Regions from separate parts of the Virgibacillus salarius genome, predicted to be linked through region 1. Evidence: riboswitches for the same ligand, from Rfam matches in the RefSeq annotation. Region 1 holds a riboswitch; each other region holds the start of a gene.
What was found. Region 1 has a riboswitch for S-adenosylmethionine ahead of metK (methionine adenosyltransferase). Riboswitches for the same ligand answer to the same signal wherever they lie in the genome.

Region 1 (8,104 bases):
TTGAGCATTGTATTCAATATATACACCAGCATTATTAAAAATCGCCCTTTATTTGGGCGATTTTATATATTTATTAGGAAGATGAATGCTTGATCAGCCACGCTTCCATTCGTTCTACAAATTTGTACATGATGGCAGCGAAGATAGCAATTAATACTAAGCTTGCCATGACTAATGAAAAATCAAACACTTGGAAACCATAAATAATTAGATATCCAAGGCCCTGTTTAGATACGAGAAATTCACCGACTATAACCCCAACCCAGGATAATCCTACATTTACTTTGAGGGTGGAAATCATAGCAGGTAAAGTGGCTGGAAAAATGGCATGTTTAAATATTTGCCATTTACTAGCACCGAAACTAATTAATACTTTCTCAAAATTGGGATCCACTTCATTAAAAGCTGAATAAACAACAAGTGTAGTGATGATAACGGATATAATTGCTCCCATTGCTATAATTGAAACATACCCAGGTCCTAGTGCCACAATAATGATAGGCCCTAACGCTACCTTTGGCATAGCATTCAAAATTACCAGGTAAGGATCCATTATTCTAGAGAAACGCTTCGATGTCCATAAAGATATAGCTAGTAGTATGCCGAATAGTGTACCAATTAGAAATCCAGCAATGGTCTCCAGTAGTGTGACTTCAAGGTGGGTAAATAACGAGCCGTTACTAAATTTTTCAATGATTACTTGACAAATTGTAGTAGGCGAGCTAAATAATAATGGGTCGATCCAATAAAGCCTGCTAGCTATTTCCCACAGTAGCACAAACGTTATAAGTATACTTACTTGCCAAGTATATACGATTTTAGTTTCTTTTTTAACTTTACTTAAATAGGCCTTAAACAGTTGTTCATCCGTATTAGTCGCCTTCATTATTTATACTCACCACCTTTTTTGTTTGTACATTTTCTCTTTGATCAAGCTCCTCCCAAACCTTATCAAAGAGGATTTGATATTTAGGGTGTCGCCTCACAAGTAAAGGTGGTTCATTTCTTAATTCAATTGGCACTTCAAAAACCTTTGAAATGGTTCCAGGATTCGCATCCATTACGAATATGCGATCACTCATAGCAATTGCTTCGCCAATATCATGTGTTACGAGAATAGTTGTTTTATGGTAAGCTTTTAATAATTTTGATACTAGCTCTTCTAATTTAAGCTTTGTTTGATAATCTAAAGCAGAGAACGGTTCATCAAGAAGTAGAATTTTTGGATCATTAATTAGAGTGCGTACAAGGGCAGCACGTTGCCGCATCCCCCCAGATAAAGAACTAGGATATGCATTCGCGACCTCTGCCAATCCTACTTCCTTCAATAGTTTGAGGGCTTTTTGTTCTGTGTTTTTTGAATGTGTATGAGTGATTTTTGGTCCTAGTAAAACGTTATCCACAATGGTTTTCCAAGGAAATAAATAATCTTGCTGAAGCATGTAGCCGATTTCAGATGCTGTCGTTTCAACTTCCTTTTTTTGTAAGCTAACCTTTCCTTCGGTTTGTTTAATAATACCTGCAATGATTGAAAGTATTGTTGATTTTCCACATCCACTAGGACCTAATAAGGCAATAAATTCTCCTTTCTGGATAGAAAAAGAAATATCATCTAATGCCTTTGTATAATTATTTTTCGAGAAATAATAATGTGAGACATGATCTAAGGTTAGAAATGACACCTTTACTCACTCCTTAGTTACGTATTACATCCTCTGCGATCTCTGTATTCACGAGCTCTTCGTATGGTACATCCTCAGGTAATTCACCAGCTTCATTCATTATTTTCTTCAAATTATTCCATTCTTTCTTATCTAGGACAGGATCGGTTGCAAAGGATGCTTGGCTTTTGTAGCGCTCAATGGATGCGGTAAGCATTTCTAGTTCTGTATCTTCAAAGTATGGTTGGATTACTTGAGCAATTTCTTCGGGGGTATGTGTTTCAACCCATTGCTGTGCTTTATAAATAGCTCTAGTGAATTTTTCTACGTCAGCTTTGTTTTTGTCAATAAAGCTTTGTTTAGTCATATATACTGTATAAGGTACGTGACCGGACTCTTCACCAAATGAAGCGACTATATGTCCTTTTCCTTCCTTTTCAAACGTACTGGCAGTTGGTTCAAATAATTGAACGTATTCCGCTTCACCAGATACAAATGCCCCCGGAATGTTAGCGAATTCTATATTTTGCTGTAAATCGAGATCTGTCTGTGGATTAATACCATGCTGCTTTAGCACAAATTCTCCAACCATTTGCGGCATTCCTCCTTTCCGCTGTCCAAGGAATGTTGTATCCTTTAGGTCTTCCCATGTGAAATTTGGTTTAGGTTCTTTTGCTACTAAAAAGGTGCCATCTGTTTGGGTTAATTGGGCAAAATTAATCGCATAATCTTTGGAGTTCTGAGCATAAACGTAGATGGAAGTCTCTGCACCTACTAAAGCCATATCAGCTCCTTCAGATAACAGGGCAGTCATCGTTTTATCCCCACCCCAAGTTGTTTGCAGCTCTACATCTAGGCCTACTTCTTCAAAAAAACCTTCCTCTAGAGCTACGTATTGTGGGGCGTAAAATAAAGAACGAGTTACTTCTGCTATTTTGATCGACGTGTTTTCCTTCGAATTACAAGCAGTAAGAGTTATAATTAACCCGCAAGAGATCAGGATAAAAACCATTATTTTTTTCATTCTATTCGACCCCTTCAAATATTTATATGTCAACACAGTTTATGAACAGCTTAGAAAATGTGTGAATGCCTAGAAAAAAATAAGTCAAATGAATAGATGATCGAATAGTACGAAAATATTTATGGAACAGAAACGCAAGCTCCCGAATAGAAACGTAGCACTTGGAGCAAGTCAATGGAGATAAAGGAAGCACGGTAGCTTGCAAGCCAATGATGACTTAGATTAGGACGATTCGTGAAGTCGCCTCGTTTCTGGGCACTAGAGCTGGACGCAGCTCAATACGCTTTATAATTTACTAGACTAAAAAAAGCCGATCTCTTTATAAGAGATCGGCAACCAGCTGTTATAGCTGAACAGTAAATTATACAACTTTTTTCACTCATTTATAATAAATCCTTTTGGGATGAGGAAACGATAAATTATCCTTTATAAATTGGCCCAGCCTGCATAATATCAGCGCTTGCTTCCGTGAATTTTTGGAAATTCTGATGAAACTTCATGGCAAGTGATTTTGCTTCCGTTTGATAAGCGTTTTTGTCTTCCCATGTGTTTTCGGGAACTAAGACGTCATCGGGAACACCTGGAACTTGGATAGGGATTTCCAATCCAAAAATATTATCTCTTATTGTCTCTACACTATTGAGTTCACCTTCTAATGCAGCATGAATCATTGCACGTGTATAAGACAGCTTCATGCGTTTACCAATGCCGTAAGATCCCCCAGTCCATCCTGTGTTTACAAGAAACACGTTTGATTGATAAAAATCAATTTTTTCACCAAGCATTTTCGCATACTTTGCCGGAGCTAAAGGTAAAAATGGTGATCCAAAACATGCAGAGAACGTAGCCTGTGGTTCTGTCACTCCTCGCTCCGTACCTGCAAGCTTGCTTGTGTAGCCACTTAAGAAATGATACATTGCTTGCTCTTTTGATAATTTACTTATTGGCGGCAATGTTCCCGAAGCATCTGCTGTAAGGAAGATAATTGTATTTGGATGCCCAGCAATACTTGGCACTGCGATATTATCAATGTTTTCAATTGGATAGGCTGCTCTTGTGTTTTCTGTTAAAGTTGTGTCATCATAATCAGGTAGCCTTGTTTGTTTATTAAGAATAACGTTTTCAAGGACAGAACCAAATCGTATTGCATTATAAATTTGCGGCTCTTTTTCTTGAGATAAATGAATACACTTTGCGTAACATCCGCCTTCAATATTAAATACTCCATTTGGACCCCAACCATGCTCATCATCACCAATTAATCTTCTGTAAGGATCAGCAGATAAGGTGGTTTTCCCCGTGCCGGATAAACCAAAGAATAAAGCCACGTCTCCCTCTTTGCCAACATTAGCAGAACAGTGCATAGATAATACATCTTGTTGAGGTAGTAAGAAATTCATCACTGAAAAGATAGACTTTTTAATTTCACCTGCATATTCGGTACCACCTATTAGAATGATTCGTTTTTTAAAAGAAACAAGAATAAACGCTTCTGAGTTCGTACCATCTACTTCAGGATCTGCTTTAAAAGTAGGGGCTGATATTACTGTGAATTCAGCTTGATGTGATAGTAACTCATCAGCAGTTGGAGTTATAAATAACTGCCGTGCAAATAGATTGTGCCAGGCATATTCGTTAATAACTTGTATTGGTAAGCGATACGCGTGGTCTGCACCAGCAAATCCGTTAAATTGGAATAGCTCTTCTTTATTTTTTAAATAGGAAATAACCTTTTCATACAATCGATCAAATACAGATTCATCAATGGATTGATTTACTGTTCCCCAATCCACCTGCTGTTCACTTACTTCATCTGTAACAATAAATTTATCTTTTGGGGAGCGACCGGTATAAGATCCTGTTGTTGCTTGAACTGCACCTGTTGCGGTTAACATGCCTTCTTCTCTTGCTAAAATTCTTTCAACAAGCTGAGGTACGGATAAATTTGTTTGTAGCTGTTTATGCGTGTATAATTCTTTTACGAAAGACTTTTCTACCGTTTTCATGTTAAATACCTGCCTTTATGTGAAATTGTATTCACGTTCTTTTGTTGAACGACCAAATAATCCTGAATATGTTTATTAGTATAACACATTTAAGTTAATAGTCCATACTAAATATAAAATAATTTTTATAAGATGTTGAATGTTTACAGCAAAAAATGTCGTTCAGAATCTTTCTTTCCTTTAGTATGAGTAAAAAACTTCTGAGAATACAGTTAAACTAGTTGACACATTAAGCTTCTTCCGATAAGCTAAGTTTCGAACGGATACTCTCTTATTCAGAGTTGGTGGAGGGACAGACCCAATGAAGCCCAGCAACCATCACTTTAGTGAAAAGGTGCTAACCTGATGCAAGGAGATTTTTTTCCTTGAACAATAAGAGCGAAAGGCCAGCAATCCTTTCCTCATGACAAGCGGGAAAGGCTTTTTTTATTAGTTATAAAAATTCTACACGTAGATGACTAACTTTAACCCGATTATAAACATATTAGTCAATTTCTAAGCTAAATTGTCATTCGCCTGCGTGTACGTGTGAACCAGGAGTGACAATAGAATATACGGTAGTAGGTAATCTTTCTGGTGCCTTTCTTATTTCAGTTTAACCTTAGTACTTATTACTGAATGAGCATATTTGATAAATAGAGTTCCGTAATCGATATTTGAAGGAGGATTTAGCAACATGGCTGCTAATCGTCGTTTGTTTACTTCTGAATCAGTAACAGAAGGACATCCAGATAAGATATCTGATCAAATTTCAGATGCTATTTTGGATGAGATATTAAAAACAGATCCAAATGCCCGAGTGGCATGTGAAACAACTGTTACAACTGGACTTGTTCTTGTAGCGGGTGAAATATCCACTACTACTTATGTAGATATACCTGCTATTGTTCGTAAAACTATAAAAGAAATCGGATATACTCGCGCAAAATTTGGGTTCGACGCGGAGACATGCGCAGTATTAACTGCCATTGATGAACAATCACCTGATATTGCTGGTGGAGTTGACACAGCATTGGAAGCAAGACAAGGAAAAATGAGCGATCAAGAGATTGCTGCAATAGGTGCTGGTGATCAGGGTTTAATGTTTGGTTTTGCTTGTGATGAAACAGACGAATTGATGCCACTTCCAATCTCATTGGCACATAAGTTGGCAAAGCGTCTCGCTGACGTTCGGAAGGATAAGACATTAGAATACTTACGACCGGACGGTAAAACACAGGTAACCGTTGAGTATGATGAAAATGATCAACCTGTTAAAATTGATACCATCGTAATTTCTACACAGCATCATCAGGATATAGCTACAGAGCAAATAGAAAAAGATTTGATAGAGCATGTTATACGCCCTATAGTACCAAATGAGTTATTAGATGAGACGACTAAATATTTTATTAATCCAACTGGCCGTTTCGTTATTGGTGGACCTCAGGGGGATGCAGGTTTAACAGGTCGAAAGATTATTGTTGATACGTATGGAGGCTATGCTAGACACGGTGGCGGAGCGTTTAGTGGAAAAGACTCTACTAAAGTTGATCGGTCAGCTGCATACGCTGCCCGTTATGTCGCAAAGAACATAGTGGCTGCCAGGCTTGCCAAAAGCTGTGAAGTACAGCTAGCCTATGCCATTGGTGTAGCAGAACCTGTTTCTATTTCGATAAACACTTTTGGAACAGGTGTTGTAAATGAAGAGCAACTAGTAAAAGCTGTTCGAGAATTATTTGATTTACGACCAGCAGGTATTATTCGTATGTTAGACTTGCAAAAACCTATTTATAAAAATACTGCTGCTTACGGGCATTTTGGAAGAACAGACATTTTATTTCCATGGGAGAAGACAGACAAAGTTGAGCAATTGAAAGCACTTATTAAGTAGTAAAGTCTTGATCATCCTTTAGCTTCACAATGGTTATGATACGAAAAAAGGTAACCTAGCTGATTTAATCTTCTAGGCTGCCTTTTTTCATAGTCTAAATTACAATATTTTCCATAAGGATAAAGAAGGCGTGTTGAGCTGCGTCCAGCTCCAGCGCACAGAATCTAGGTGACTTCACGAATCGCCCTAATCTAAGTCATCATTGGCTTGCAAGCACACCGTGATTCCTTTATCTCCGTTGACTAGCTCCAATCGCTTTTGTTCTTGAAGTTACTTACCGGAATTTGTATATTTTTTGTAGTAGATTGCTTTATCTACATATGATTTTCGTACACGTTCCATCTCCGCGTAATCTTCTAGAGTTAAGTCTCGGATTACTTTTGCTGGTCTACCAAGAGCTAACGTATGTGGCGGAATCGTTTTTCTAGGTGGCACAAGGCTTCCGGCTCCGATAAATGCATTTTCACCTATTTCCGCACCATCAAGAATAATGGAACCCATACCAATTAAAGCTTTGTTTCTAATCATGGCGGAGTGCAGGGTCACTTGATGTCCGACTGTCACATCATCCTCGATAATTAAGGGAAGATTAGGGCTTTGATGAAGCATGGACAGATCTTGAATACTAATTCTTTTACCAATTTTCACAGGTGCAACATCTCCACGAACTACAGTTTTAAACCATATACTAGAATATTCATCAATTGTAACGTCACCGATGATGGTTGCATCCTCTGCAATAAATGCAGTTTCATGAATTTGTGGTTGTTTTTCTTTATATGAATGTATCATTTGAATCCTCCTGGATAATATGGTGATATAAACAGTATAACAAAATTATAGCGGGGACAATGTAGATTGGAGGCAGCAAGTTGAGCAATCATGTACCAAATAACCCAATAATTTTAATGGCAACCGTTTATCTGAAAATTTTTCCAGCTGTAAGTAAAGAGTTAGTTTATTGGCAAAAACGTGCTGCGGAAATTCCCGATCAAGAATTGAGAACTCAGGCTTTATCAAGTATTTCTTCCAAACGTTTTCATTGTCAAGGAGGAGCAGTTTATAGCATATTAGCACATCAAAACTGGCAGAAAGCTGTACGATTTATTGTTGCATATCAAACGATAAGTGACTATTTAGATAATCTTTGTGATCGTAGTAATTCTATGGATCCAGAAAATTTCCGATTGTTACATCATGCTATGATAGATGCACTATCTTGTAATGATAGTAAAACGGATTATTATAAGTATTTTGAAAGTAAAGATGACAAAGGGTATTTGAAAGAGTTAGTTAGAACTTGTAATGAAGCACTAGCATCACTAAATCACATTGATCTTTTCCAAGAGCATGCGCTTAAATTGGCAAAATTGTATATGGATTTACAGGTACACAAGCATGTGATCATGGAAGAACGTATACCACGATTAACAAAGTGGTCAGAGAATATGAATGCATATCCGTTAAGCTGGTATGAATTTTCAGCAGCAGCAGGATCTACGCTTGGAATATATTGTTTGGCCTGCTATGGGTTTGCTGG
Region 2 (8,104 bases), on a different contig from region 1:
GAATAGCAATAAAGCCAAGGTCTTGAGAGAATACATCAATATCATTTGATGGTGGTACAGCAATGCCAATCTTGAATTTTCTTGGCAAATACGTTGTTCCATAGATTGGTTCTATTTCCGTTTCATCTCGCGAATCAACTACTTTTTCTTTATCTAGCCAAATCTCATGATATGCTCCGGTTCTTGGTGAGAGGTGGTCACTAATTTTTTGTGCCCACGTTTGAACCTCTGCATGGACCGCCGATTGATATGAATTGGTATTGCACATTACATTTCGATTTACATCACCACATGCTGCTAAAGTATCCATAAGTGTATGGTTAATCTCTTTTATCGTATTTTTCAAATTCCATTTCAAGATGCCATGTAATTGAAATGCTTGCCTTGTGGTTAGACGAATCGTTCCATTTGCATAATTGTCAGCAAGTTCATCCATCACCAGCCATTGCTTAGGGCTGGCAATTCCTCCTGGAACACGCACTCGCAGCATAAATTGATAGGCAGGCTCTAATTTTTGACGTCTCCGTTCATCCCGTAGATCACGATCATCCTGTTGATAACTCCCGTGAAACTTCAGCACTTTATTATCATCATCCGAAATAGCTCCTGTTATTGGGTCTGCAAGTCCTTCCGTTATTGTACCTCGTAGAAATTTACTTTCTTTTTTAATTCGCTCCATATCATCCAATGTGGTCTCATGTAGTGAGTCCTTTCCCTTTGCCATTCGTTAAACTCCCTCCATTCCTTAATCTTCACGTGTAATAGCACCAAGCATGTATCCTAAATAACCTGCCTATTTAACCAACAAGAGCCATTAATACACATCTCGCTGGTAGCGTTTCTCCTGACGCATTTGCTGCAAATACGATTCAGCCTCCTCCGCAGTCATGTCTCCCTCCTGCCTTAAAATCGTAAGTATTGTTTGCTGGACGTCTTTTGCCATATGCTTTTCGTCTCCACACACGTAAACAGCAGCGCCTGCTTTTAACCATTCATAAAAATCCTTACTTTTTTCAAGCATCTTGTGTTGTACATATACTTTTTGATCGGTATCCCGTGAGAATGCCACATCCATTCTCGATAGCACACCAGATTTTAACCACTTTTGCCAATCCACTTGATAAAGGAAATCACAGGAGAAATGCTGTTCTCCAAAGAAGAGCCATGTTTGTTGCTCCGCTTCGGTTTCCTCTAGTTCCTCCAGATAAGAGCGAAATGGTGCAACCCCGGTACCAGGACCAATCATAATCACCCTCGTTTCCGGGTCATCAGGAAATTGAAAATTAGCGTTTTGTTGGATATACACTGGCAATTTCTCACCGACTTCCACTCGTGTGGCTACTTGACTGGAGCAGACGCCCGCACGTTCACGCCCATGAGCAAAATAATTTACCGTACCAACAGTTAGATGAACTTCATCAGGGTTGGCTTCATAGCTGCTGGCAATGGAATAAAGACGAGCAGGTAGCTTCCGTAATATGCTGACAAAATCCTCAGCCAGCAGCTTCTTAGGCGGAAAATCGGTTACTAAATCTAGAACATCCCTTCCCTCAAGATACGACTTTAAATTTTCCTTATTGCTTGCTGTTAATAGATCGGTTAATGCTTCATTAGCAAATAATGTAGCTGCCTTTTCTACTAGTGGCTTCGTTAAAACCGTAATCTCAAAATGGGAAAGTAAAGCTTCTCGTAATGACCTAATTTCCCCCTGTTTATTCACAGATACAGTTTGTTCTGCATCCCAATTCATCGCCTTCATAAGTTGATCGACTAATACGGGGTCATTTTTCGGAAATATCCCTAAGCTATCTCCTGGTTTGAAGGTAAAGCCAGACCCATCAATGGACAATTCTAGATGGCGGGTTTGCTTATTGGAACCGCGACCACTTAAATTAATATTCTCCACAACCTCGGCCATAAATGGATTTGTTCTTGAAAAACCAGGTTGTTCGGAAACGAACGTGCCTGCCGTTTGTTGACCTGCTAGAACGGTATTGTCAACAACTTCAGATGACTGCTTTAAAACCCCGAGTACTCCCGTCATCCACTCAGACGCTTGCTCATCAAAATCCAAATCACAATCTACTCGGTCATATAGCCTCTCTCCACCTAATTCTTCTAGGCGTTTATCAAAGTCTTTTCCTGTTTGACAGAAAAATTCATACGACTCATCACCGAGCGCTAGCACTGCGAAACGCAAATGATCCAATTTAGGTGCTTTTCTGCTGTGAAGAAATTCATAGAAAGAGATCGCATTATCCGGTGGATCACCTTCTCCATGGGTTGCCGTTATAATTAATACATCCTCTGTCTTCTTTAATTTCTTTGGCTTAAAGTCATCAAGCGCGGAGCAAGTTACCAAAAAATTCGCTGCGTCTAGCTTTTCAGCCATCGATTCTGCTAATGAGCGGGCAGTCCCTGTCTCCGATCCATATAATACGGTTACTTCTCTCGGATCTGTGCCAGCATTCGTTGCTTGACTGACGGCTTGGGGGTCTGGATTACCAGATTGGACTTCTTTTGATATAAAAGCTGAAAGGTAACCACTTAGCCAAACCTTTTGATGATCCGTTAAAGTAGGTAACAGGAGATTTAATTGTTCTATTTGTTCGTGATTAAAAGGGCTATTTGTTACATTCAACGACAACACGTTCCACCTCACTATTAAGTTCTTTTTTATACCTATACAATCAAATACTTAGTATACCAATTAATTTACTAGGAATTAAACGAAATAAAAAAGATGAATACTCAGATCATCACGATTCGCTTTTATTAACCGTGGTGTGCAAGCCACATTCCGTTTTCGTTTGCCCCGTCCATCTACCTGCACGTAAATCATCAGAGTCGGCTACTTGGGAGGTACAAGGAATACACCCAATACTTGGATAATTTCTATCATGCAGTTCATTATAGGGCAATTGTTGTTTTTGAATATAATTCCATACATCGTCCCAAGTCCAATAAATTAACGGACATATTTTAATGCTTTTAAATCGTTCATCCCTATTCACAAAGTCTGTTTTACTACGACTTGGTGACTGCTCTCTACGAAGTCCAGATATCCAAGCAGGTACCTTATCTAGTTCTTCTTCAAGAGGCTTGATCTTACGAATGAAACAACATTGATCTGGCTGTCGCTTCCACAAGGCTGAGCCATGCTTTGCTGCCTGTTCTTCCACTGTCAAATCAGGCTGCTTTAAGCGAATCCGCAAATCAGGGTACCTTTTTTTCACTTCATCGATGAGATCATACGTTTCTTGAAAATGTAACCCTGTGTCTAGAAAGACAATCTCTGCATCGGATTTCTCCTTTGCTATTAAATCAATTAGCACCATACCTTCTGCGCCAAAGCTACATGCATAAACGATGGAATCCCCATATTGCTCATATGCCCAACTTAAAATGGTAGAGGCTCCTTTCGTTTCATCCTCAGGGAGAAAATCTTTAAAAGGATCAACAGTAAAATCTTGATATGACAGCATATGACTTGTCACGCATTATCCCTCCTACGTTATTCTTAAAAATAAAGGCGTAAGGTCTAGGCAAACAAATGTACTGGAAATAGGCAGTGAGGCAAACATAAACATGCTATGAAAAACTCTTCCTATCCATGTGATAAGAAGAGTAATTTGTACGGTATCTTGCACTCTTCTTATCTATCAGACCATTGTCTGTAGGAATTGGCACAGTGTTAGAATAACCTGCTGCCGAAGCTTCAAAGGGCCTTTTCCCTCCACCTCTCTTGATAAGAATTAAAATCTATGACTGTATTGTTTGATATATTAAATGGTTTTCCAGAAAAAGTCAATGCCTTTTTCCAAAACATGAGAATAGTTTGATATTCATGTTATATACAAAAAACAAGCCAGATGTGACAATAAATTTTTTTAGATCATGAAAAGAATCACCTAAATGTGAACGTACTATTCTCCCAAAAGCATGTGTATTCTAATATGCTTATGATAATGCTTTTAACCCGGTAACTCCAATAATAATCGCAATCAAACTAGCAATTCGATACTTATTCGTAGATTCACCAAAGAAAATCATGTTCATCAATACCGCACCGGCCGTTCCAATGCCAATAAACACAGAATATGCCACACTTACAAGTAAATACGAGAAGGATGCATATAAAAAGATGAATGAACCACCTAATCCACCAATATAAAGCAGTCCATTTCGTATAGTCTTCTGTTGACTATAGAGACGTAAACCTAAGACACCTAACATTTCAAATACAGATGCACTCGCAATAAATAACCAACCCATTAGGATTGAACCCCCTTTGTCGCTTCAGACTGTTCCGGTTGATCAGAAAGTTTTAAGCCAATAACCCCTAGAACTAGAATCAACATAAAGAACATTTTTCCTACATTTAAACTTCCACCAAACAAGTAAATATCCATGATGGCTGTACCTACTGTTCCCGCAGCAGCAAATATCGCATATACGGTACCTGTTGGTAGATTTTCACAAGCTTTAGACAGGAAATGGAGATCTAAAAGGATAGCTCCTATGATTAGGACCCAATGCCACCAAGCGTTAGCGGTATTAAATCCATAGATCCAGATCAATTCAAAAACACTCGTTAATACAACATATATCCATGATTTATTCATTTCTGTATTTCATCCTTTACCACATGACTGACTTTCAGTCATTATATTTTTAGAAAACCGGAGCAAAATTCGCTCAGTCCTTATCACTAAATGCTCAGATTTACGCTTCCTCTAGTAGCTATTATGGAATAATAGCTATTGCTTGACCACCACTCCGGCTGCCCACTTCCCTTTCCGTGGGGTTTGTCCTTCAGCTAACTTTGCAACGTGTTCTTCTTTGCAAAGTTAGTTGAAGCCGTGCCCGCGGAAAGCGAAGTAATTCGTAGGGGCATTGCCAATATACATCAAACATTTCAAAATAACTACTTGGCTTAACGCAGTCATTGCACTGATTTTATACTTTCTTAACTTATAATAAAAAACTTGGATTACACCAAGTCCAATTACTTACATAATGCATGTAATGCAAATTCTAAGACTTCTCGTTGTTTTTGTTTAGCAGACTCCTCGTCTTGTTGGTCATACAGATAGGATTGTTCAGCGGCCGATTCAATTAGGCCAATTAGTAATTTAGCTGTTCCGTTAATATCAATCGAATCTCGTAATTTACTAGCAGCCTTTGGTTGCTCAAGAAATTCTTGCATCCAGGCATAATAAGGCTCATAGATTTTTTCCCACTCACTCAAATAGTCACTTGAGGCTAATCCAGCAAAAATCAGCGCAAATATTTCCCGATATTCCTTTGTCAGGTCAAATATAATGGAGACGACTTGACCTAATTGATCCGTAAATGCCGTTTCTCGATTTACTTTTCGCTCCATTTCTTCTACGATTCGTTCTACCATCACTTCAGCAATTGAAGGCATAACTGCAAGTTTCGAGGGAAAATATAAATAAAAGGTTCCTTGTGCGATGCCTGCGCCTTTTACAATGTCGGAAACCTTTGTTTTTTCTATCCCTTTTTCACGAAACACATGAATAGCAGACTTCGTAATTTTTTCCTTTTTATTATCCATATCACCGCCCCTTTCATAGTATTCATTTCTCTTGACTGACTTTCAGTCATTTTATAGGATAAATTCCTTCCTGTCAAGCATCTCTCTTGTTTCTTCAAAAACTTGACGGAAGGAATCGTTTTACTATCCTATTTCGTCCAACCTAAATCCTCATTTTTCCATTGTAGCATTCCGCCTCGTATATTAATTACTTCAAAGCCTTCATTTAATAATATACTTGCGGCTATCGCAGAACGCTTTCCAGAGGCACAGTGAACAGCTATCGGCTTACTTGTGGACAGCTCTTTGACTCGCTCCTTTACATGTGGCAGCGAAGCATGTATTGCTTCTGGAATGCGTGCTTCCTCCCATTCATCTTGATAACGCACATCCAAAATTTGCACTTCATTCTTTTGAAACCTTCGTTCAATCTCTGTTGGTGATTGATTTTGGTACGAACGTAGACTGGATGCCGTTTGAATTAACGATGTAGAGAAAAACCCCCTAAGCTTATCCATACCAATGCTTATAACGATTTCTCTTAATTCATCAAAGCGATATGGCTCAGCTATGAAATAGATGTTGGACTCATAATCAACGAGCTTACCTATCCAATCAGCAAATAACCCGGGATATGGAAGGTTTATTGTTCCTGGAAGACTAGCATTAGCATAATCGATAGCATTTCGAGTATCAATGACTATATTTTTCTTGTCTTTTGCTAATTCTGCGATACAGTCTCCCTGTAATTGAAATTCTACACCGGCAGGCACATTGGCTAACGGTGTCATTCCCCTTTTGTTTATTGCTTTCATCTTGGCAAAATAAGCGGGTGGTTCTGGTTGGCCATGAAGCAAAAAGTCCACAAAGGGCTGCTCCTCTGTAAACTGAAATGCCGGATTATACATTCGCTCGTATCCTACTGTACTAGTAGGTATGGAGCCAAGACCTTTACCACATGCACTTCCAGCTCCATGACCTGGCCAAATCTGTATATAATCAGCATATTGTTTGAACCTTTGTAGCGACTTAAACAGCTGCCGAGCTCCTTTATCAGCAGAGTCTTTCACACCTAACGCCTTTTCAAGAAGATCTGGGCGACCTACATTTCCTACAAAAACAAAGTCACCCGTAAATATCCCCATTGGCAAATTGGCTGTCGCCTTATCTGTTAGCTCATATGCCATGTGTTCTGGTGTATGACCAGGAGTATGTATTGCTTTGAGTTGGACATTACCGATGGTTATAATGTCTTGGTCTCGTAATCCTTGAACGGTTAAACAATCATCCCAATCATACCCTCCATTGTTCGGTCCTTCCGTCGAATAAAAAATCGTCGCTCCCGTACGCCGAGATAGTTCTGTGACACCAGATACAAAATCAGCATGAATATGTGTCTCCACCGCTGCGGAAATATGAAACCCCTGCTCATTAGCAAGATGGATATATGCATCGATATTCCTTGCTGGATCAATAATGGCAGCTTCTCCAGTTGACTGGCAGGCTACCATATAAGAAGCTTGCGCTAAGGAAGAATCATAAAAGTATTTTAAATACATCTATCTAATAACCTCCTTCTATTCCATACATTTCTAACAAACGAACTATTAGGAGATTCCCCGACTAAGGAGAGCCGGGGAACTTTTTCTACTTCATTTCTTTCTGACAATAATACCAATCAACGCAATCATAGTCCTGATCATTCATTCGTTCATTTGCTTCCTGCTTTGTTTGTGGTGGTTTGACAAGGGCCTTGTCACCTGATTGCCAATTAGCTGGAGTCGATACACCATATTCATCCGTTGTTCGCAATGCTTCTACAAGGCGAACAATCTCATTCATATTCCGTCCAGTTGTAAGTGGATAATAAATGAGTGCGCGAATCGTCTGCTTCTCATCTATGACAAAAACAGCTCGTGAAGTTTCTGTGCCCGTAGATTCTGGCATAATCATACCGTACTTCGTCGCTACTTTTTGATCTAGATCAGCAATGATAGGAAATTCTATGGTCGTCTGAAAGTTCGCTTCTATATTCCGCAGCCAGGCAATATGCGAACTAACACTATCAACACTTAAACCAATCAATTCCGTATCCAGTGCACGTAATTGTTGATATACCTCCTGAAAGGCAACAAATTCAGACGTACAAACTGGTGTGAAATCAGATGGATGGGAAAACAATACAACCCATTTCCCTTGATAGTCACGAAGGGAGATATCTCCCTGTGTCGTTTTAGCCTGAAAATCAGGTGCCTGCTCCCCAATTCGTGGTAATCCATTTACTTCCACGTAGTGTTCCTGTTGTTCCATGTTTGAATCCCCTTTCTTTTTACTTCTAGTTCTGCTAGTCTTTACCTTTATATTACGTGGACTAAACATGCATGTTAAAAAAATCTGAATTGTCATGGAATGTTAACAATTTAGCGTGCTTGTAAATAATTGTTTAGTGAGAGAAAAAGCAACGAAACTACGATCGAATAGTTAGCGGGAATTCGCTAGGCGGTTCGATCGTTCGTCCGGGATAACAGACAACTAACCCTTGAG
Region 3 (8,104 bases), on a different contig from region 1:
GATTAATTTATTTCATTTTCAAGTTCAGATGGATCTTTTCAAACGAATTGGCAAAAAGGATATAAAGCAAGGGGAGTGGCAGGTCAAATATCTATTCGATGATGCAAAAATGCCAGTACGAAACTATATTACAGAATCTCCGAAAGAGCGAATCCCATATTTTGATACAAAAAAACTATATCACCCTAAAGCAACGATTACGAATCGAGATAATACAGCTTGGGATACACTTGAAAAACTGCCAGAAGGAACTGTTTCTGAAATATATGTCTCACTAAATAAACTTACAAACCCAGATGAAATGCCAGACATCGTAGATGGAATGGATGTGGAATGGCGATGGTATGCTATAGATACTGGTTTAGAATCCACAGGTAAAGATCTAGAAGGAAGATATCTGGCGCCAATCGGTTATCCTGCCCAAACAGATCCTGATGCTTGGTCACCGTACAATAATTCAAAATCAAATGAAGCACAATTCTTAGATAGTCTTCATTTACTAGAAAAATATGAAGAGCAAGCGGTAGCCATTTCCCATGCAAAATCATTAGAGCTGAATGATCGGATTAGTTATTTAATGAACCATGGGATTCATGTTTATGCCGGGGTACTTACAGGACCTACAAAAGAGATATTAAAACTACAAGAAAATGAAGCAATTCGAGCGATTCATATAGGGGAGGTGCGATTATGGAATTGGTAAGTTTATTTCATAGAAAAGAAAAAAAGAAACGACTAAAATTAAGAGAAACGAAATTTGGTATCGCGTCTTTTATATGTGCATTGCTTACATTAGCCTATTTAAATATTTTTTTACTAACCTTCGGTGAAGTTGCGGGACTTACGAATATCTTCTTTGGTGTACTACCCTTTCTTGGTACACTTTTTGGTTTAATTAGTTTAACAAGAATAAATTTTAAAAAAACCTTTACCTTGTTAGCATTCAGTATTTATGTATTTACCGCATTTTGTATTGTTATCGTCGGTTTCTTTGAGCTAAGCATTTATCCAAAGCCATGAGGAAAGTAAAAACGTTTTTCACATGGAAAACAGAGAAATACTAGAAATCTTGGAGTAGTCCATCTTTATATTAAACAAACTACTTGCTGGTAAGTGACCAACAAGTAGTTTGTTTTACTTGATTACTGATTTTCTTTACGTTCGATAATCATCTCAACGAATAAATCAATTTGTTTCTTTACTGCAATTGGGTCGTAACGATAAAAAATATCAAAGTCATTATAGAAGATTTGATCTTGTTTATGAGCTTGTAAATTTTTCCAAACAGCAGAATCTTTCAAGTCTTGTAAAGCTGTCCCTTCATTTTCAGGGTCATACGTGGTTAAGAACATATAATCAGCTGCATAGTCAGGGAGTACCTCTAGAGAAAGCTGTTTCGTACTTTCTCCTTCACTGTTCTTCTCTGGCATCTTTAATTTGAGCGCATTATACAAGGCTTGTCCACCTCTACCCGAATTATCACCAAAGGTCCACAATTCCCCTTTGTTTGTAAGCTCATAAATGCCAAATGTTTCATCCGGCTCGATAACACCCTCTAATTTTTTACGACCTTCCTCTCCTTTTTTATGAAAGTCAGTGAGGAATGCTTCTGCTTGATCCGGCTTACCTGTGATGTCACCGAATAGCTTAACGGTTTCTTCTACATCGGATGTAGTACCGTATGGGATATGAATGGTTGGAGCGATCTTAGATAATGCCTCGTAATTATCATCATACATAACGACGATTAGATCCGGTTTTAGCGATAATACTTTTTCTTCATTGAGTGGATAGCCAACATCTGTTGCATCCTTTAATAAATCTGATATAAATGGATTATCAAATGCTGTTGGTTCAGCACCTACTACGTTTGCACCTACGGACAGTAGTTCGCCCCCGTAGTAGTCGGTGACAATTCGTTTTGGTTTAACTGGTATATCGACATTCCCTTTAGCGGTTTCAAAACTACGCATTTCTTCTTGTTTATTATTATCTTCATTGCTATCTTGATTTTCTGATTCTTCTTCTGAGCTATTATTACCACCACATGCTGATAAGAAGACAGCAAGAATAACTAGAAAAACTGGTAAGCGCAATTTTTTAATCATTTTCAATCTCCTTAGCTTATGATTTTTGATATAGATGCCTTAATAGCGCTTTATTTCTTGAATTAAATTTATCGTTATGTGAAGATACCCTTGCTTTTGCTGTTGCATCAGGTTCTAATAATAGTTTTGCTTGATTAACGGCATTCGCTGCATCTACAAATGCTCCAGCAATTAAGTGTACCTTCCCATCAAACGATAAGATATCACCAGCTGCATAAAGACCTTCAATGGAAGTAGCTGATTTCGAGGTTCCTTTTACAAAGAAATCCCTTTCTATTTCAATATTTAAAGGGCTTTCTTTAATAAACGTTAATTCTCGTTCATAGCCATAGCTAATGATAAGCGCATCTGTTTTCACTTCTTCTTCTTGATTTGTCTCGTGGTTTCGTATTTCCACGGCTTCGATTTGATCGCCTTGTGCATTAGCATGCAACTTCTCAATGGTTGAATTAAAATGGATGTTAGCTGTAGAATTCATGATTTGCGAAATATGTGCTTCATGTCCTGTAAATTCATTTTTACGATGCACCATATGTAGCTGCTTAGCTATTGGTTCTAATTCGTTAGCCCAATCAATGGCTGAGTTTCCCCCACCAGATATGATAATGTTTTTATTTTTGAAATGCTCAAGACTTTGTACGGTATAATGCAGATTTGTTACCTCAAATCGATCTGCACCTTCAATATCAATTTTAATTGGATTTAATATACCGCCACCAACTGCAAGAATTACTGTTTTACTTAAATATTGATTACCAGAATGGGAAGTTAATACAAATAGGTTATCTTCATTTTTCTCTATTTTTGTAACTTTTTCGTTGAGAATGACTTCAGGATCGAATGTCAATGCTTGCTCTGCCATTTGATCAATTAAGGTAGCTCCAGTTACAGGAGTTAATCCACCTACATCCCAAATCATTTTCTCTGGATATACGTGTACCTTACCACCAAGCTTTGGTTGATATTCTATAATACGAGTTGATAAATCCCTCATGCCACTATAAAAAGATGCATATAAACCTGCTGGTCCACCACCAACAATAGTTACATCTGTAATATCTAAATGTTGCATATTATAATTACCTCCTTCGCCATTGATGATAATGAGAATCATTATCACTATGACTAATTATACAGAATTTTTTTAGTAAAGCAATAAACGGTTAGAAAAATAAATGACAGGTTTATAAAAAATTTTCAAATAGTAATTGACAGGATGTCGCAAGCGTAGTATTGTATATATCAATTACAAAATATAAACTTCTTATTCAGAGAGGTGGAGGGAATTGGCCCTTTGAAGCCTCGGCAGCGGACTTTACAAAGTACTGTGCCAAATCCAACAAGTCATTTGTGCTTGGAAAATAAGAAGAGAGCGCCAATAGATATGGAAATCTCTTCTTACAAACAAGGAGGGATTTTTTTATTCGGAACAAAATTTTATAGCGTAACTTCTTATCCAGAGAGGTGGAGGGACTGGCCCTTTGAAACCTCGGCAACAGACTCTATGAAGTACTGTGCCAAATCCAGCAAGCTAAGAGCTTGAAAGATAAGAAGAGGATAGTATATGGATGCCTCTTCTTAACTGAAGAGGCATTTTTAGTACAGACATAAAGGAGTGATACATCATGATTACGTTTGAACGTGTAAGTAAAATTTATAATGGAAAGCAACAACAAATAAAGGCATTAGAAGATGTGAATTTGCACATTGAAAAAGGTGAAATCTTTGGTGTTATCGGTTTTAGTGGTGCTGGGAAAAGTTCCCTTATTCGTTGTGTGAACCTATTAGAACGTCCCTCTTCGGGAAAAGTAACGGTTAATAATCAAGATTTGCTAAGCCTTTCTCCAAAGGATCTACGTGAAGCTAAACGAAGCATCGGGATGATTTTTCAGCATTTTAATTTATTAAATGCTAAAACAGTATTCGCAAATGTAGCGATGCCGTTATTACTTGCTAATGTACCAAAAGATGAAGTGAAGCGTCGGGTTATAGAACTACTAGAGTTTGTTGGATTAAAAGATAAAGCAGATAATTATCCAGATCAACTATCTGGTGGACAAAAGCAGCGTGTAGGAATTGCTCGTGCCCTTGCTACGAAGCCAAAGGTATTATTATGTGACGAAGCAACTTCAGCACTAGATCCAGAAACTACGAAATCAATTTTACAGCTGCTAAAGAAGATAAATGAAGAATATAACCTAACCATTTTGATTATTACGCATGAAATGGGGGTTATTCGCGAGATTTGCGATAAGGTAGCGGTATTGGATGAGGGGAAAGTAGTAGAAGCAGGTTCCGTATTCGAAGTGTTTGCACAGCCAAAGACAGAGATTGCACATAAATTTGTACGGTCTGTGATGCATGATGATATTCCTAGATCCGTATATGAGCTGTTAAAAGTGCTGGATCAACGTCAGAAAATTTATCGAATTGTATTCCTTGGGGAATCGACGGGACGACCGCTATTATCAGAAATTGCTAAGCAATATGCGGTTGATGTAAATGTGTTATTTGGCAGTATTACGGAGCTACAGGGAACACCATTTGGCAATTTAATCGTCAAACTAGATGGTGATGAAAATGAAATAAATCGTGCTATCATGCATATTCACCAACAGAAGGTAACGGTAAAGGAGGTGCTAGCAGATGTTAGTTAATGGTCAACAAATTGTGGAAGCATTATGGGAGACTATTGTAATGGTTGGCGTTTCCTTGCTTTTTTCGTTTGTAATTGGTCTAATCTTAGGGATTTTACTTGTTGTCACAAGAAAAGGTCATTTATGGGAAAATAAAGCAGTTTTTACCGTATTAAATGCCATTATAAATGTGTTCCGATCTATTCCGTTTATTATCTTAATGGTTGCTGTCATACCATTTACTCGTTTGGTAGTTGGAACTTCAATTGGAACTGCGGCAGCTATTGTTCCAATGATTTTATATGCTGGCCCATATATTGCTCGATTAATAGAAAATTCACTACTAGAGGTTGATCCAGGTGTGATGGAGGCAGCACAGGCTATGGGTGCAACACCTAAACAGATAATTATGCGCTTCCTTATTCCAGAAGCGCTTAGCTCCTTGTTATTGGGTATTACGATTGCCACCATTGGACTCGTAGGTGCATCTGCCATGGCAGGTGCAGTAGGGGGTGGAGGCCTTGGCGACTTAGCTATTACTTACGGATATCAACGCTTTGATACATTGGTTATGATTATCACCGTAGGGATTCTCGTTATTATGGTTCAAGGCTTACAATCTACAGGCAATTTCATTTCTAAAAAAATTAGACGTCGGTAATGACTATTAATTTGAACGCTTTTTTCTAGCTATTTTTTAAAGCATTTATCGTTAAGTAACGTATTTAAAAATAAGGAGAGAACAGCATGAAAAGAATAACCATCCGTTTTTTATTGATTATATTGACAAGCATTATCACAGCATGTTCGAGTAGTGATGCAGCTACAACAGTGAAAGTCGGGATTAGTGGATCAGATACAGCCATTTGGGATTACGTGGCAGAAAAAGCAAAAAAAGAAGGGATAGATGTCGAAATCGTTCGTTTTTCTGACTATGTTCAGCCCAACTTAGCATTAGCTGAGGGGGAAATCGATGCAAATGCTTTTCAGACGGTATCTTATTTTGATGCTTTTATTGAAGAACATCATTTAGATTTAACCCCAATTGCAACAACAGTTATTGCTCCAATGGGCTTATATTCTGAAAAGCATGATCGTCCAGAAGATATTCCAGAAGGTGGAACCATTGCCTTAGCAAAAGAGGCAACAAATATGGGGAGAGGTCTATTGTTGTTACAGGACGCAGGGTTGATAACGTTAGAAGAAGGATTTGATGGCAATGGTTCATTAGATAAGATTGTTGAGAATCCAAAGAATCTTCAATTTGAATTGCTAGTGGCTGGTCAAACACCGCGTGTTTTACCTGATGTCGATGCTTCTATTATTAATAATGGGATTGCAGTTGATGCAGGTTTTAGCCCGTTAGATGATTCCATTTACCATGAAGATGAAACAGCAACGCCATATATAAATATCATCGCTGTCCAAAAAGAGGATCAAGATGATGAAGTGTTGAAGAAATTAGCAGATATTTATCAAACCGAGGATGTTGCGAATTTTATAGAAAAAGAAAGAGACGGAAATTCAATTCCAACGTTCGTACCGTTAAATGAAATAGGACATTAGACAAATAATAATATAGAGAGGTGAAGAAGATGACTATCGTTACAGGTAATATTGTGGAACTTAAAAAGCGAATTGCAACTTATATTGATGCGAATAAAGAAAGATATATAGGGATTAGTCATACCATACATGAGAACCCAGAAATCGGAAATCAGGAATTCTTTGCAGCTAAAACATTAACAGATATTTTAGTTGAGGAAGGCTTTGACGTTGAAAAAGATATAGCCGGGCACCAAACAGCGTTTATCGCAAAGAAACATGGTAGAGTTAAAGGACGGACCATTGGATTTTTAGCGGAATATGATGCGTTGCCTGGAATTGGGCATGCATGTGGCCATAATGTGATAGGCGCCACCAGTATTGCTGCTGCAATTGGTCTAAGTAAAGTAATTGATGAAATTGGTGGGAATTTAGTTGTATTAGGAACACCAGCTGAGGAAGGTGGACCTAATGGCAGTGCGAAAGGAAGTTTTGTAAAGGGAGGGCTTGTTGACCAGCTTGATGCTGCAATTATCGTACATCCAGGTGCCGAAACTAGTCTAACGTCACCAAGCTTAGCTGTAGATCCATTAGATTTCGAATTTCTTGGGAAGCCAGCTCATGCATCAGCGCATCCAGAAGAAGGAATAAATGCATTGGATGGTGTGATCCAATTGTTTAACGGGATAAATGCTTTACGTCAGCATGTACCAAGTGATGTACGTATTCATGGAATTATTACAGATGGTGGTCATGCTCCTAATGTGGTTCCTGAATATGCAAAGGCACGATTTTTCATCCGAGCAGCATCGAGAAATACATTAAATGAAGTAACTGATCGGGTTAAGTCGATTGCTGAAGGAGCGGCTTTAGCAACTGGTTCACAGCTGAAGGTTACCCCATTTCAAAATGAGGTCGATAATTTTATTATAAATCGTAGTTTTGATGACGTTTTTAAAGAAGTCGTCGAAGAATTAGGGGAGACAGTTAACACAGAAGAAAGAAAAACGTTGGGATCAACAGATACAGGAAATATTAGTCAGATTGTTCCAACAATCCATCCGCATATTAAAATTGGTTCTAGTGACTTAGTTGGTCATACCGTAGCCTTTCGTGAAGCTGCTAAATCAAAGCAGGCTGATGAGGCTCTCATTGTTGCAGCCAAGGCATCCGCATTTACTGCTTTAAAGCTTATTACCGATAAAGCAGTCTATGCACGTATTTATGAAGAATATGTTGAAAGAACTCAAGCATAATAGGGATAATGGGAATATGGGGGAATGAAGATAACATTCTCATTTCCTCCATAATTTTTAACGATTCAACTAGCCTTTTTGGATCCAGAGTGTTCGGTTATCCGCATACAGTAATTTCTCTATTGAATTGAACTTTCACTTTGTTTATAGAGGTTTTTAGTGATAAGCATGTATGAAGTGAATTCAAATATACACATCTGTAAATGACGGAAATTTCCGAAATGGATTATTGTCATTGACAAGCTTATTTATGCATGGTATATTATATTTTGTTGTCACGGAGGTATACCCAAGTCTGGCTGAAGGGATCGGTCTTGAAAACCGACAGGGGTGTAACAGCCCGCGGGGGTTCGAATCCCTCTACCTCCTCCATTTATAAAATAGCGCATAAAATTTTGGAGATAAAAAAACCGTTACCATGTAGCGGTTTTTTTCGCTGTATATGGAAACGGAATTGTTGAAGTTTGCTTATTTCGTTTCTTTTATAAATGATTCGAGAAGTTTACGAGGAAGTGCAAAGCTTTCATTAGCTATTTTTAATAATTGTAAATCGTTGTCT
Region 4 (8,104 bases), on a different contig from region 1:
CAATCCGCTCTTCCAAAAGCTGTACAGTAGGATTACCTAAACGCGAATATACAAAACCATCCTCTTCCCTTGCAAAACGCCGCTCTCCTTGTTCTGCTGAATCAAATGTAAAAGTAGAGGTTTGAAATAAAGGAGCTGCTAAACTTCCTAACATCTCTTCTGAATGATAACCTTCATGAACAACCTTCGTCTCCAATTGCTTTTCTTTCTTCTTCACATCCATTCCTCCTCACGTAAACTCTTGTAAACTGACCACCTATATATATCCTATTCAAATAAACGCATAAATGAATACGTTTTCTTTAGAGACGTTATCTTTGCTTTTTTTCTGGAGCAATTCTAAAATAGATTTACTTTATACCGGAAGAAGGGATGAAACCTTATGAACGCTAATCAGGATCGGAACGGTATGATCTACACATCATCAGCATACATATTATGGGGATTTCTACCAATCTATTGGAAGCTTCTTGACCATGTTTCTCCAGGGGAAACATTAGCTCACCGCATTATTTGGTCTTTCGTCTTCACATTTTTACTTGTTCTCATTATGCGTAAATGGTCGGATTTTACGAAGGAATGGAAGGAATTGCTTCATAATAAAAAGAAGCTATTTGGTATTTCTTTGGCTACGCTAGTAATTAGTCTAAATTGGTTAATATTTATTTGGGCCGTTAATAGTAATCATGTTGTTCAAGCAAGTCTGGGCTATTATATTAATCCACTTATAAGCATATTACTAGGAATTATCGTATTAAAAGAAGCCTTTACTTTCCGTCAAACTATTTCATTTATTCTAGCAGGAATCGGTGTGCTTTATTTAACGATAAGCTATGGTGTGTTTCCTTGGGTGTCATTATTACTTGCCATCAGCTTTGGACTGTATGGTTTATTGAAGAAAAAGGTCGATATCGGACCAATGATAGGGTTAACCATTGAAACCATGCTTATTCTCCCCTTCGCAATTATTTACCTAGCCATTTACCCTGATAACGCCTTTCAGCTTCATGAATTCTTTTCATCTACGAACCTATTATTAATGGGTGCAGGTGTTATGACAGCAATTCCCTTGTTACTGTTTGCAAGTGGAGCGAAACGCATTTCTTTAGCAATGGTCGGATTCTTGCAATATATTGCACCAACATTAATGTTATTACTAGGCGTATTTATATATAAAGAAGCCTTTACTTCTGCTCATTTAATTGCTTTCGCGTTCATTTGGATAGCTCTAGTAAACTTTATGCTTACGAGCTACCGAAGACCACTGAGGAAAAAGCATGTATAAAAAGATATAACATGCTCTAGGTTTTCTTACGTTTTGGCGATGGTATTATGCCTGCCTTTTGTTACGATTTAAAACTAGTGGTTGACAAAAGATTATGTACACCTATATAATATTCAATAATTTAGAAAAATACATCTCTTATCAAGAGCGGTGGAGGGAATAGGCCCTGTGAAGCCCAGCAACCAAAAAGCGATGAAATATTGCTTTTTACGGTGCTACATCCTACAGATCCATTTTATGATCTGGAAGATAAGAGGAGGAAAGGTTAAATCCAAGCCCTCTTCTTAGGAAGAGGGCTTTTTCATTTTCCCCCTCTTCCTCCAGACACAAGGATTGCTATTCAGTAACTGGCCACGTCAATACTAGTCGTGGCAATACAGAACTACAAACTATCCTAGGAGGAATGAATAATGGCAAAATTTCACCAGAAACAACCAGATACAGTATTACTACACGGAGGTCAGGTGCCAGACCCAACCACGGGTTCTAGAGCTGTCCCTATTTATCAAACAACATCCTATGTTTTTCGTGACACGGAGCACGCACAGAATCTATTTGGCCTTACCGAACCGGGTAACATTTATACACGGATAGGGAACCCTACCGTAGATGCTTTCGAGCAACGAATTGCCGAATTAGAAGACGGTGTAGCAGCAGTAGCAACAGCATCTGGAATGGCAGCTATTACCTTTGCTATCCTAAATGTTGCTAGTACAGGAGATGAAATTATAGCTGACAGTAATTTATACGGTGGTACTTATAATCTATTTGCAAACACACTTCCTCGCTATGGTATAACGGTTAAATTTGTTAATGGCAAGAACAAGAATGAAGTCGAAGCTGCTATCACAGATAAAACAAAAGCAATCTTCGGTGAAATTATTACGAACCCTAGTCTGCACATCTTTGATGTCGAGACCATTGCTGCTTTAGCTCATTCTTATAATATTCCTTTAATAATTGATAATACATTCGCACCTTATATTGCTAAGCCGATAGCATGGGGAGCAGATGTTGTGGTCCACTCCGCTACAAAATGGATAGGAGGACATGGTACGACCATTGGAGGTGTTGTCGTTGATGGCGGAAGGTTTAATTGGAATAACAGCAAATTCCCTGGCTTTACAGAACCAGATGAGAGCTATAATGGCCTCCGTTTCATTGATGTTGGTCCTGCGGCTTTTGCTACTAAATTAAGGGTACAATTATTGCGTGATATTGGTGCGTGTATTAGCCCGCATAATGCGTTTTTACTATTACAGGGTTTAGAAACCTTGCATCTTCGTATTCCTCAACATAATAAAAATGCACAGATAATTGCCGAATACTTAGCTAAAAATCCTGCGATCGAATGGGTGAACTACCCAGGTTTACAAAGCCATTCATCAAACAAGCGAGCTAAAAAATATTTTAGTGAAGGTGCTGGATCTATCATCACTTTTGGAATTCGAGGGGGGAGAGAAGCTGGACGACAATTAATTGAATGTATTGAATTATGGTCACATGTAGCTAATGTTGGTGATGCAAAATCACTAATTATTCATCCTGCTTCAACAACGCATCAACAACTAACCGTTGAAGAATTAAAAACTAGTGGTGTTACGGAGGAAACAATTCGTCTATCGATTGGTTTGGAGTCTGTTACCGACTTATTATACACCTTAGATGCTGCTATCGCTGAAGCTACTGGCGAAGCAAAAACGATAACAACCAATGATTCCGTCGCTATCAGTTGGCTACTTAGCTCTCCGTTTGATCGTAATAATGGAAATATACGAAAAAAAACCATTGCCGTATACGGCTGGGAAGATGCAGGAGAGAAAGAAAGGGAAAAAGTCAAACAGCTACAATCTATTGGTTTTGAGCTTTATTATATAAGTCATTCAACAACTGAAGAATCTCAGCATGTGTTCAGAGACTTATCAGCTATTCCAACTGAGCTTGATGCTGTATGGTTTCTCCAATCAGACCTCCCATCAGGTGTTATCGAACAAGTTATAAATAAACAAGGAAAAATAGTATGGTTGGAACAGCCTTATCAAAATAGTACTTTAGAATATGCCAAAGCAGCTGGGATCACTGTTATTACCGCAAAAAATCCTTATGACGAGTTTTTAGCATTGCGATCACAAGACGATGCTTCTGACCTCACTCATGTTTGAACGAGCAAACAGTATGCTGGAATCAAACTAATTTTAGAAATTTAGAACTAATTATTTATGTAACAAAACTGTTTCACTTTTAGAAAGGAGGTTTACTTTTACTACCGATTGGAAAAATTATAAATAACCTTCCCTTACTGATCGCCTGTTATTGAAGGCGATCTTATTTTATCCCGTATATAACTGGCAGTAAGATCCCTACTTCAAGCAATAAAGTAAAACCAATATGGGTAAATGTGGGGATCGACTGTCAGTAAATGTCCGATTAATTGAAAGTCCTTTAGGTCATACCCTTGTGGTACTAGCAATCAGTAAGGGATAGACAAAAGCCCCAGCGGATTGAGGTTTCACTTTATTTCCTTCATTGAACAAGTTATGAAGTACATATATATAGGAAATACTTTCGAATGTATTTTATACATGAGACAATAAAGAAAAAAGGTTATGAACATAACAGCATAGGTGTGAGTAAACATGAAGAAAAACTACTATTATTTCGGTGCTATTTTTGTGATGCTTTTAGGGATCAGTCTTATCTTTTTCCTGACACATCAGCCTGACCCAAAGTTAAATGATGTTATCATTTCGGAGAAAGACAGTAAAACAAATGGGGATCAGCAGAAAGAAGCGACTAAGACAGATCAAGATGAAAAACAAGATGATCAAACGGAAGAAAAGCCATTCTCCGAAATGGTAGTAAGTGCTGTTGAACAAACCATTCAGTTCTTTTCAAATAAAACACATGTTACAGCAATAGGTGATTCCCTTACACAAGGAGTTGGCGATTCAACCGCACAAGGTGGATATGTAGGGATTTTGGAACGGGCTATTAACAAGGATAAAAAAGTAGTAACATTCGATAATCTAGGTGTCCGCGGTAATCGCTCTGATCAGCTGCTTAAAAGACTGGATAAACCCGAAGTTGTTTCCTCGATTAAGCGATCTGATATAGTATTAATAACTATCGGAGCCAATGATATAATGCAAGTCCTTAAGCAGAACATTACCAATTTAAAAATGGAAGACTTCACGAAAGAGCGTGCACAATATCAAGAAAGATTGCATCATATCTTTTCCAAAATTGAAACAATTAACCCGAAAACAAAGATTTATTTATTAGGATTTTATAATCCATTCCAAAAATATTTTAAAGATATAAAGGAATTAGGAATCATTGTTGAAAATTGGAATAATACAGGGAAAGAAATAGCAGCTAGCAAAAAAAATGTATCGTTTATTCCGACAAAAGATTTATTTGATAACACAGATGAAAACCTATTTGCAGAAGATAATTTCCATCCGAATCACCTCGGCTATAAGCGAATGGCCCAGCGTGTATTGGATTTCCTAACAAACGAAGATGAAAGAGGATGAGTAATATGGCAGAAAGAAACGTACGTCGATCTAAGAGGAGTAAGTGGAAAAAGCGGTTTATAGGCTTGCTTTCATTAAACATTGTCATATTAATCATTATTTTAGCACTTATTTTTTGGCCAGTACCACGTGTAGATTATCCGGCTCAACATGCAGATAAAGCTGATGAAAGCTCAGAATTTGTCGTTCGTACGACGAAACAAAATTTGAATGAGTTAATTAACGCATATATCGATCAAATGCTCAACGATACAAAACATCGCTATCGAATTGAGTTAGGTGAGGATGTACATTTAATTGGTGAATTACCAGTATTTTCAACAACCGTACCATTATCTGTTCATTTAGAGCCATTTGTTCAAGATAATGGCGATATTATATTAAAGCAAAGATCGATCTCTATCGGATTACTTGAATTACCAAACCAAAAAATTATGGAGTATATTGATAAATACTTACCAATGCCCGAATGGGTAACGGTAAATCCAAAAGATGAAGCTATCTATGTTGCAGTTACAGATATGAAGCTAAAAAGTAATTTTCAAGTAGCTGTTGAGCATATTGACCTTGACGCTAATAACTTAGCATTCAAATTCCGCGTACCTTACCAAACTTTAGGTATCGAATAGTTTTAAAGCCTATCGTTACTGTCTCATTACAGAAAAAAAGCGCAAGCGCTCGATTAGAAATTTAGCAACTGGAGCGAGTCAACGGAGATAAAGGAATCACGGTGAGCTTGCGAGCCGATGACGACTTATTGTGGGATGATTCGTGAGGTCGCCTAGTTTTTGGGCACTGGAGCTTGCCGCAGCTCAACACGCGCCTATTTATCCATAGGCTCAAATTTTATAATTTCCAAGACTACAACAAAAGCTGGACGTTGTTCGTCCAGCTTTTTTCTCATGAATAATACGGTATAAACTAAAACTTTAATCCGTGGGGATCTTGTTTATCCCTCACCGATTCCATTACCATAATAGTATACCCTAAAAGCCTTTGAACAAATCGAACATTTACCGGCAGGTATATATGAGGAATAAATGATCATTTTGTGGCTAATTTCACTTAAAAGCAGTGTAGCAAATGCTTCGCTTCGGATTGAAATACATCCTATTATCAGCTAATATATTAACTTAAATTGACCTTTTTACTTAACGGATAACAAACCGTTTTACTTTTGAAGATAATAAAATTAAAAATGATTGCTTTGTCTTTTCTTCAACAACTATAGTACTTAAAGATTCCTGATTCCCGAACGGATAATCGCCTAGCTTACCTTTATAAATCAATTCCATACCTTCGTGATTCCGAATATCAGCAGGTGTAATAAAACAAGCAGGTTTCTTCAAGCTAAAAGATGGTACACCTCTTAGAACAGTCGCTACAAATTGTGAACAAAATAGTGCACACTTTCGATTAATTTCAATTTGTAACAATATACCAAATAGCCCAATAAAATTATATCTATATTTATGCTGTTGCCTTTCAATATCCTTAATATTTTTTACTATTTTCTCACACTCATGATCAGCTACTGTAAATTGATAAACGGCACAGTCTGATTTCTTCATAAAATCACTACGAATATCCTCTTTAACAAATCCTCCAATGAATGGATTTCTCGGCCGCTTCCGTCCAAAACTATAGACTTCTGTTAATTCATGATCAAAGCCAATAGATACATGGTTTAAAGACTGCTTCGTAAAGAAATTTATCGCTTTAGCTAAATTAGTACCTGTATCTGTAAAGAGAAAATAGATGACCTTCTCTCCCAATAAACACCCCTCCCCCCAACTTCTATTATAATGAAGAAGCGAATTTAGGTAAAACCCTTTTCTATTCTACTATTACAAATAATTGTAAATTATACAAGTTAATTTTTTATTGTGACAAAAACGTAAGAAACACATATGAAGTCTCTTGCATTGATGTTATGGTTCATGTTTCTAGTTAACGAAATCTACCCCGTACATCATAGCAAGAGTTTTTATGTCTAGACCTATTCAAAATTCAATGTTTAATCATGTCTAAACATTGACGAAAGCCTAGAAATAACGTAAGCTAACCATGATTACAATTATTATATTGGAGGAAATTAACAAGCATGATTAATGTTTCTAATGTTAGTTTACGATATGGCGATAAAAAATTATTTGAAGATGTAAATTTAAAATTCACTTCAGGCAATTGTTATGGATTAATTGGAGCAAACGGCGCAGGAAAATCAACGTTTTTAAAAATTTTGTCAGGTGAGATAGAACCTCAATCTGGACATGTATCGTTATCACCTGGTGAACGACTTGCTGTATTAAAACAGGATCATTTCGCCTATGAAGATAATCAAGTACTTGAAACAGTTTTGATGGGCCATGAAAGGCTATATGCTGTCAAACAAGAAAAAGATGCTATATATATGAAAGGTGATTTCTCAGAAGAGGATGGTATGCGAGCAGCTGAGCTAGAGGGAGAGTTCGCAGAAATGAATGGTTGGGAAGCAGAATCTGATGCAGCAGTCCTTCTAAAAGGCCTTGGAATTAAAGAATCACTACATGATAAGCAAATGGCTGATTTGTCTGCAGATGAAAAAGTAAAAGTATTGCTTGCACAATCATTATTTGGTAATCCAGACATCTTACTACTGGATGAGCCAACGAATGGATTAGATATTCATGCTATACAATGGTTGGAAGAATTTCTAATTCATTTTGAAAATACTGTAATCGTTGTATCACATGACCGTCATTTCTTGAATAAAGTGTGTACACACATTGCTGATGTCGATTATGGAAAAATCGAAATTTATATTGGTAACTATGATTTCTGGTACGAATCAAGCCAATTGGCTAACAAAATGGCTCAGGAAGCTAACAAAAAGAAGGAAGAAAAGATCAAGGAGCTACAAGCATTTATTGCACGCTTTAGTGCGAATGCATCTAAATCAAAGCAAGCAACTTCTCGAAAGAAATTACTGGATAATATAACACTAGATGACATTAAACCATCGTCCAGAAAATACCCATATATCTCCTTTACCCCCGGTCGCGAGATAGGGAATGATTTATTACGAGTCGAAGGGTTAACCAAAACGATAAATGGAGAAAAAGTGCTTGATAACGTTAGTTTTACAATGAACAAGGATGACAAAATTGCTCTTGTAGGAAAAGATGACATTGCTAAAACAACATTATTTAAAATTTTGATGGGCGAGATGGAACCTGATGCAGGAACCTATAAATGGGGTGTGACCACTTCACAGTCCTACTTTCCGAAAGATAATGCTGCG

Region 2: linked by a shared signal. The riboswitch ahead of ABDZ84_RS11920 (phosphoadenylyl-sulfate reductase) and the one ahead of metK (methionine adenosyltransferase) in region 1 are both predicted to bind S-adenosylmethionine.
Region 3: linked by a shared signal. The riboswitch ahead of ABDZ84_RS01520 (methionine ABC transporter ATP-binding protein) and the one ahead of metK (methionine adenosyltransferase) in region 1 are both predicted to bind S-adenosylmethionine.
Region 4: linked by a shared signal. The riboswitch ahead of ABDZ84_RS09565 (PLP-dependent aspartate aminotransferase family protein) and the one ahead of metK (methionine adenosyltransferase) in region 1 are both predicted to bind S-adenosylmethionine.

What each region holds. Positions count from the first base shown of each region.
Region 1 covers NZ_BAAACY010000078.1:81,782-89,885, forward strand. Annotated here, with positions in the region: gene ytkD (RNA deprotection pyrophosphohydrolase) at 1-38, shown strand, start outside; gene ABDZ84_RS10540 (ABC transporter permease) at 74-886, opposite strand; gene ABDZ84_RS10545 (ABC transporter ATP-binding protein) at 873-1,682, opposite strand; gene ABDZ84_RS10550 (ABC transporter substrate-binding protein) at 1,696-2,685, opposite strand; gene pckA (phosphoenolpyruvate carboxykinase (ATP)) at 3,105-4,691, opposite strand; SAM riboswitch class I at 4,960-5,070, shown strand; gene metK (methionine adenosyltransferase) at 5,368-6,564, shown strand; gene ABDZ84_RS10565 (gamma carbonic anhydrase) at 6,835-7,356, opposite strand; gene ABDZ84_RS10570 (tetraprenyl-beta-curcumene synthase family protein) at 7,437-8,104, shown strand, end outside.
Region 2 covers NZ_BAAACY010000088.1:103,648-111,751, forward strand. Annotated here, with positions in the region: gene cysI (assimilatory sulfite reductase (NADPH) hemoprotein subunit) at 1-724, opposite strand, end outside; gene ABDZ84_RS11915 (assimilatory sulfite reductase (NADPH) flavoprotein subunit) at 815-2,647, opposite strand; gene ABDZ84_RS11920 (phosphoadenylyl-sulfate reductase) at 2,760-3,485, opposite strand; SAM riboswitch class I at 3,653-3,755, opposite strand; gene ABDZ84_RS11925 (DMT family transporter) at 3,961-4,275, opposite strand; gene ABDZ84_RS11930 (DMT family transporter) at 4,275-4,625, opposite strand; gene ABDZ84_RS11935 (TetR/AcrR family transcriptional regulator) at 5,009-5,581, opposite strand; gene ABDZ84_RS11940 (MBL fold metallo-hydrolase) at 5,710-7,119, opposite strand; gene ABDZ84_RS11945 (peroxiredoxin) at 7,208-7,870, opposite strand.
Region 3 covers NZ_BAAACY010000008.1:59,347-67,450, reverse strand. Annotated here, with positions in the region: gene ABDZ84_RS01540 (anti-sigma factor) at 1-703, shown strand, start outside; gene ABDZ84_RS01535 (hypothetical protein) at 691-1,020, shown strand; gene ABDZ84_RS01530 (ABC transporter substrate-binding protein) at 1,143-2,108, opposite strand; gene ABDZ84_RS01525 (NAD(P)/FAD-dependent oxidoreductase) at 2,125-3,180, opposite strand; SAM riboswitch class I at 3,370-3,476, shown strand; SAM riboswitch class I at 3,558-3,661, shown strand; gene ABDZ84_RS01520 (methionine ABC transporter ATP-binding protein) at 3,734-4,765, shown strand; gene ABDZ84_RS01515 (methionine ABC transporter permease) at 4,755-5,405, shown strand; gene ABDZ84_RS01510 (MetQ/NlpA family ABC transporter substrate-binding protein) at 5,492-6,310, shown strand; gene ABDZ84_RS01505 (M20 family metallopeptidase) at 6,340-7,545, shown strand; tRNA gene ABDZ84_RS01500 (tRNA-Ser) at 7,825-7,917, shown strand; gene ABDZ84_RS01495 (GTP pyrophosphokinase) at 8,014-8,104, opposite strand, start outside.
Region 4 covers NZ_BAAACY010000070.1:7,260-15,363, reverse strand. Annotated here, with positions in the region: gene megL (methionine gamma-lyase) at 1-217, opposite strand, end outside; gene rarD (EamA family transporter RarD) at 383-1,285, shown strand; SAM riboswitch class I at 1,421-1,541, shown strand; gene ABDZ84_RS09565 (PLP-dependent aspartate aminotransferase family protein) at 1,696-3,447, shown strand; gene ABDZ84_RS09560 (SGNH/GDSL hydrolase family protein) at 3,922-4,821, shown strand; gene ABDZ84_RS09555 (YpmS family protein) at 4,827-5,450, shown strand; gene ABDZ84_RS09550 (hypothetical protein) at 5,973-6,596, opposite strand; gene ABDZ84_RS09545 (ABC-F family ATP-binding cassette domain-containing protein) at 6,926-8,104, shown strand, end outside.